Regions from separate parts of the Xanthobacter pseudotagetidis genome, predicted to be linked through region 2. Evidence: predicted binding sites of a transcription regulator. Region 2 holds the regulator's gene; the other holds the start of a gene.

Region 1 (3,407 bases), 1.9 Mb from region 2:
CAGCGCCCACGGCGCGTGCTCGCGCGAGGAGCCGCAGCCGAAATTGTCGCCGGCCACCAGGATCTTCGCGCCCTTGTAGGCGGGCTGGTTCAGCACGAAGCCGGGATTGTCGGACCCGTCCTCCTTGTAGCGCATCTCCGAGAACAGGCCCTTGCCGAGCCCGGTGCGCTGGATCGTCTTCAGATACTGCTTGGGGATGATCATGTCGGTGTCGACATTGACCAACTTCAGCGGCGCGGCGACGCCTTCGAGAACGGTGAACTTTTCCATGTGGGGCCTCGGCTTTTCTCGTTGTCCTTGGGGTTGGGTGCGCACATGCGCTTGGGTCTTGTCCTAACAGGCGCCGGGGGCGATGCCCAGCACCCGCCGGGTCAGCGGGAAGGGCCGGGCAGCATGCGGCGGAGCACGTCGTCCTTCAGCACGAAGTGGTGCACCAGCGCCGCGGCCGCGTGGATGAGGGCGATCGCCACCAGCGCGTTCGCCAGCCATTCGTGCACCTCCTTGATCTCGCGCGCGAAGGTGCGGTCGGCGGCGATCGGCGAGGGAAAGGTGAACAGCGAGAAGAAGGTCACCGCATCGCCGCGCAGGAAGGCGAGCCAGATTCCCACCAGCGGGGTCGCGATCAGCAGCAGGTAGAGCAGCCCGTGCGCCGCCTCCGAGGCGATGCGCACCGGGCGCGAGAGCGCGGCGGACGGCACCGGCTGGCGCGCGAGCAGGCGGTTGGGGATGCGCAGCGCCACCAGCGCGATCAGCGCGAGGCCGACCGAGATGTGCGTCCACCAGATGTAGGCGCGCCCCACGGACCCGCGCGGGAAGAACGCTTCCAGATAGGTGACCCCGTAGACCACGAGCACCGCGAGCGCCACCAGCCAGTGCAGGGCGCGCATGGAGCAGGAATAGCGAGTGAGGGTCGGATCGGCAGGCATGGCAGGCTCCCATTGTTTGGAGCATTTCTAATCTGTGGCGCGCCGAGGTCCATGTGGCATCAAGGCCCATCCGCCATCTCCTCGATCCGCTCCATGTCGTCGTCGGACAGGCCGAAATGGTGGCCGATCTCGTGCACCAGCACGTGGGTCACGAGGCCGCCCAGCGTCTCCTCGTGCTCGGCCCAGTAGTCGAGCATGGGCCGGCGATAGAGGAACACCATGTTCGGCATCTGGCCGGTCTGGGCGGTGGCGCCGTCCTGGGCGCGGCCGATGCCCTGGAAGAGGCCCAGGAGGTCGAACTCGCTCTCCGCCTCCATGGCCTCCAGCACCTCCTCCGACGGGAAGTCCTCGACCCGGATCACCACGTCGCGGCACAGGCGGCGGAAGCCTTCCGGCAGGCGGGCGAAGGCCTCGCGCGCCAGCTCCTCGAAATCGCCGAGGCTCGGCGCCTCGCGGTCGCGCCAGGCATTGGGGGGGCTCATGATTTCGATACCTCTCCCTGGGCGGGGTCTCCACGACAACTATTCGCGCCTGTCCGGTCGAGTACTCACGCGACCGTTACAACGCTGAACGCTTTATGAACGCGGACCTCAAGCGCCGTTCAGTCCGGTTTGGTTAAGGAACTCTTAATGGGTCTGCATCGTTGACGGCGCAGACTAGGACTTGGGAGAGTGACCATGCTTCGGAAGCTTGCGGTCACCGGTGCGCTGGTGACGATCATTGGAATCGCTGCGTTTTTCGCTCCCCACGAGGCGAGCGCGGCCCCTGTGTCCGCGTTCGTCGCCGCGCTCAGGTGAGGGCGGCACGGAGGCGAACGGTTAGAAATCCGTTCGCACAGGCGGCGATTTCACGATCTTGTGATTGAAGCGGGCGACCCTTTCGGTTGCCCGTTTTTCTTTTGCAACAGTCCAGGGACCGGCCGCCGGACCCGCCGACGGCCGTCCGATACCGTTTCGCCGATCAGCCCTGCGGCCAGGTCCGCACGTCCACGAAGCGGCCGGCGATCGCCGCCGCCGCCGCCATGGCGGGGGAGACGAGATGGGTGCGCCCGCGCGGACCCTGCCGGCCCTCGAAGTTGCGGTTCGAGGTGGAGGCGCAGCGCTCCTCCGGGGACAGCCGGTCGGCATTCATGGCGAGGCACATGGAGCAGCCCGGCTCGCGCCAGTCGAAGCCCGCCGCCAGGAAGATCTTGTCGAGGCCCTCGGCCTCCGCCTGCTCCTTCACGATGCCGGAGCCGGGCACGATCATGGCGGCGACGTTCGGGTTCACCTTCTGGCCGGCGACCATCTTCGCCACCACGCGCAGGTCCTCGATGCGCGAGTTGGTGCAGGAGCCGATGAACACCCGGTTGACCGGGATGTCGGTGATCTTGGTGCCGGCGGTGAGGCCCATGTAAGCGAGCGCGCGGTGCTTGGCGGCGCGCTTCACCTCGTCGGCGATCTGCTCCGGGTCAGGCACCACGCCTTCGATGGAGATCACGTCCTCGGGGCTCGTGCCCCAGGAGACGATCGGCGGCAGGCTGGCCGCGTCGAGCTTGAGCTCGGTGTCGAAATAGGCGCCCTCGTCCGTGCGCAGCGTGTCCCAGTAGCGCCGCGCCGCGTCCCAGTCGGCGCCCCTGGGGCTCTTGGGGCGGCCTTCGAGATAGGCGTAGGTCTTCTCGTCCGGCGCCACCATGCCGGCGCGCGCGCCGCCCTCGATGGACATGTTGCACACCGTCATGCGCCCTTCCATGGAGAGGGAGCGCATGGCCTCGCCTGCATACTCGATCACGTAGCCGGTGCCGCCGGCGGTGCCGATGGTGCCGATGATCGAGAGGATGATGTCCTTCGCGCCCACGCCGTGCGGCAGCTTGCCGTCGACGGTGACGCGCATGTTCTTGGCCTTCTTCTGGATCAGCGTCTGGGTGGCGAGCACGTGCTCCACCTCCGAGGTGCCGATGCCGTGGGCGAGCGCGCCGAAGGCGCCGTGGGTCGAGGTGTGGCTGTCGCCGCAGACGATGGTGGTGCCGGGCAGGGTGAATCCCTGCTCCGGGCCGATCACGTGGACGATGCCCTGGCGCTTGTCGAGTCCGTCATAGTATTCGATGCCGAATTCCTTGACGTTCTCGGCTAGCGCCGCGATCTGCGCCACGCTTTCCGGGTCCGGGTTCGGCAGCGTGCGGTCTGTGGTGGGGATGTTGTGGTCCACCACCGCCAGCGTCTTGGCCGGCGCGCGCACCTTGCGGCCGGACACGCGCAGGCCCTCGAAGGCCTGCGGGCTGGTCACCTCGTGGACCAGGTGGCGGTCGATGTAGAGCAGGCAGGTGCCGTCCGCCTGGCGCTCGACCACGTGGTCGTCGAAGATCTTGTCGTACAGGGTGCGGGGGCCGCCGACGGGTGCGTTCATGGGATCTGTCCCTTAAGGATGCCCGCGCGCGCGAACGCGGCCGGGCGGATGATCTTGGCTGCGGGGAAGGAGAAGGTCGTCAGCGACGAAGCACCG
Region 2 (3,407 bases):
CGAGCAATGGCTGACGCGCGAGGGCGACCGGCGCAGCGCCGACGACCCGGCGCTCGCCGCGGCCTTCGCCTGCGACCCCACGGGCTGCGTCGCGCCGCTGCCGAGCGGTGGCGCCATCGCCGTGTCGCGCCGCGCCGAAGGCCTGGCGGCCGATTGCCTGACAGCCCGCATCGTCGTCACCCGCGATGCGGCGCCACATGCGTGCCCGGCGCGGGTGATCACGCCGGCGATCCTGGAGCGCACCGGGACGCTGGCCTTCCTGCCTCAGGCGGGAGCGGATGCGGCGCGCGCCGGCACGGACTGGCATGAGGAGGGGCGCCGGCCCGAGATTCGACGCGGCGGCGCAATCCCGGACCCGGAGATCTCGGAAGCCGGCATGGACACCGCCGCACACGGCATGCGCAGCGCGGATCGGGATCAAACCGGCGAGGCCCTGCCGGCGGGCGAGGAGGCGGGCGGCCCCGATTCGCCGGTACCCGATCGCCAGGCACGATCTCCCGCGCAGGACGGTCCCCCGCAGGATGGCCTGAACCCTCCATCCTCCGCATCGGAGCAGCACCCTGGCCGCCGCGCGCCCGCCGCGCGGGATGACCTGAACCGTCCGGTCCCCGTGCCGGAGCCGGAAACGGCACCGATGATCGCCCCGCTGCAGCAGCGGGGCCCCCTCGCCTGGGTAGCCCTGAAAGCGGTCCCGACCCGGCCGGCTTCGCTTCACCGCCCCTGGATGCCGGTCCTGCCGGCGCTCAGTCAGGAGGACGCCGCCGATGACCTCGATCTCGAAGCCCTGGCAGCGGATGCGGCGGACCCGCGCTGAGGCCATGGGGCGCACCAGCGCCGAGGGCGCGATTCGACGTCTCAGCCTTTTCCCGGCTTTGCCGCGCCGACGGGCCGCCGCCGATCCATTTCCGGACACGGCATCGCGTCCACACATCGCGTCCAGTCATCGCATCGAGACATCGCGCGCCGAGCGCCGGCGCTCGGCTCAATAGCGGCGCATCAGCCCCACGAGGCGGCCCTGGATGCGGACGCGGTCGGGGCCGAAAATGCGTGTCTCGTAGGCCGGATTCGCCGCCTCCAGGGCGATGGAGGCCCCCTTCTTGCGTAGGCGCTTCAGGGTCGCCTCCTCGTCGTCCACCAACGCGACGACGATGTCGCCGGTGTCGGCGCTGTCGCAGCGGCGGATCAGGACCGTGTCGCCGTCGAGGATGCCGGCCTCGATCATGCTGTCGCCGCGCACCTCCAGGGCGAAATGCTCGCCGGAGCCCAGCATCTCGGGGGGAATGTTGAGGTTGTGGCTGCGCGACTGGATGGCGGAGATGGGCGTGCCGGCGGCGATCCGGCCCATGACCGGCACGGCGACGCTCTGGCCGCCGCCGTCCTCGTCCTCGGCCACCGGGCGCACCTTGCCGAGGCTGCCTTCGATCACGGCCGGTGAAAAGCCGCGCCCGCCGCGCGCTGCGGCGAGGCCCGGCGCCACGCTGTCCGGCAGCCGCACCACTTCCAGCGCCCGCGCCCGGTTCGGCAGGCGGCGGATGAAGCCACGCTCCTCCAATGCGGTGATGAGGCGGTGGATGCCCGACTTGGAGCGGAGATCCAGCGCCTCCTTCATCTCGTCGAAGGAGGGGGGTACCCCGGTTTCCTTGAGGCGCTCATGAATGAACCGAAGCAGGTCATATTGCTTTCGCGTCAGCATTCTTCGCCCCCGTGCCGCTTGCCCGCCGGCCGTGGGCACCCCTTGCCCATCCCGCCGGTCCGTCCCCGCCGCCGCAACGGAGGGAAGAAACAAATCATGAACAACTACTATCTGTTCCTTTTGTGTTCCGCAAGTAGTGAAGATGACGTAAAGGCGGCCACGCGGGTCGCTCAGTCCTGGAACAGGATCACCTGGCAGGGCGTCCCCGCGCTGGCGGCGGGCGCGTCGGCATCGCGGACGAGCAGCGCGTCGGCCGCCGCGAGCACCGAGAGCAGGGAACTGTCCTGGACCGGCAGCGGCGTCGCGAGCAGGCCGCCGGCGCCGTCGTCAGAGAGCGTCGCGCGCATGAAGTCCATGCGCCAGTCATTGGCCGGCATGTCGCAGCCGAGCCGGGCCGGAACGGTGCGGTAGGTCGGCGCGGTCTCGCCCTGAAGCGCGCGGATCAAGGGCGCCAGGAACAGCATCCCGCAGACGTGCGACGACACCGGGTTGCCGGGCAGGCCGAGCACCCGCAACGCGCCGCGCCGGCCGAACATCAGCGGCTTTCCGGGGCGCAGCGCGATCTTGTGCACCTCGAGCTCAACCTGCTCGGCCTTCAGCGCCGGAGCCATCAGATCGTGGTCGCCCACCGAGGCGCCGCCGGAGGAGACCAGGATGTCGACGCCCCCATCCATGGCCTGGCGGATGGCGGCGCGGATGGCGGCGAGGTCGTCCCGCACCACGCCGAGGTCCATCACCTCGGCGCCGGCGGCCCGGGCCAGGGCGGCGAGGCCGAACGAGTTGGAGACCACGATCTCGCTGTCGGCGCCGGTGCCGCGGCCCGGCATCACCAGCTCGTCCCCGGTCTGTACCAGCGCCACGCGCGGGCGCCGCGCGACGGGGATCTCGGCGTGATCCATGGCGGCGGCGAGCATCATGTCGCGCGCGGTGATCCGGTGGCCGGCCGAAAGTCCCGGCGCGCCCTTCGCGAAGTCACAGCCGGCCTTGCGGACATTGCGCAGGGCGGCGGTGGGCGCGGTGGTGGTCATCAGGTCGCCGTCGCGGGCGGTGTTCTCCTGGATCACCACCGTGTCGGTGCCCTCGGGCAGCACCGCGCCGGTGAAGATGCGCGTGCATTCGCCCGGCCCCACCGCGCCCGCGAACGGCCGCCCGGCGGCGGATTCGCCGATCACCCGGAGCCGGGAAGGGGTCTCGACGATGTCGGCGGCGCGCACAGCGTAGCCGTCCATGGCCGACATGTCGGCCGGCGGCTGGGACCGGTTCGCCAGAAGGTCGCGGGCGAGCACCCGGCCGGCGGCGGCGGCGACCGGCACCCATTCCTCGGCCAGCGGCTCCACCGGGCCGGCGACCAGGCTCAGGGCCTCAGCAACGCTCATGAGTGCCATGGGAGATGCCTCGCGGGTCAGAGCGGTTCGGCGCGGAAGTGGCCGCTGCGCCCGCCGGATTTCTCGATCAGCCGCACGCCTTCGATCCGCATGGCGCGGTCGACCGCCTTGGCCATGTCGTAGACCGTGAGGGCCGCCACCGAGACCGCCGTCAGCGCCTCCATCTCGACGCCGGTCTGGCCGGAGGTCTTCACCCGCGCGGTGATGCGCAGGCCGGGCAAAGCGGGATCGGGCGCAAGCTCCACCTCCACCTTGGAGAGCATGAGGGGGTGGCAGAGCGGAATCAGCTCATGGGTGCGCTTGGCGGCCATGATGCCGGCAAGCCGCGC

What was found. The regulator LexA, encoded in region 2, represses DNA repair genes until DNA is damaged. The targets are predictions, from matches to a motif close to TGTTCNNNNTGTGTTCNG.
Region 1: V5F67_RS00855 (metallopeptidase family protein) is a predicted target of LexA. The motif match lies at 1,493-1,510, and genes of this name have one in related genera.

Annotation. Positions count from the first base shown of each region.
Region 1 is NZ_CM195534.1:180,056-183,462, reverse strand. It holds gene leuD (3-isopropylmalate dehydratase small subunit) at 1-270, opposite strand, end outside; gene V5F67_RS00860 (cytochrome b) at 372-926, opposite strand; gene V5F67_RS00855 (metallopeptidase family protein) at 986-1,408, opposite strand; gene leuC (3-isopropylmalate dehydratase large subunit) at 1,887-3,311, opposite strand; gene V5F67_RS00845 (hypothetical protein) at 3,391-3,407, opposite strand, start outside.
Region 2 is NZ_CM195534.1:3,077,127-3,080,533, reverse strand. It holds gene V5F67_RS14115 (ComEC/Rec2 family competence protein) at 1-814, shown strand, start outside; gene lexA (transcriptional repressor LexA) at 983-1,693, opposite strand; gene V5F67_RS14105 (molybdopterin molybdotransferase MoeA) at 1,864-3,078, opposite strand; gene moaC (cyclic pyranopterin monophosphate synthase MoaC) at 3,096-3,407, opposite strand, start outside.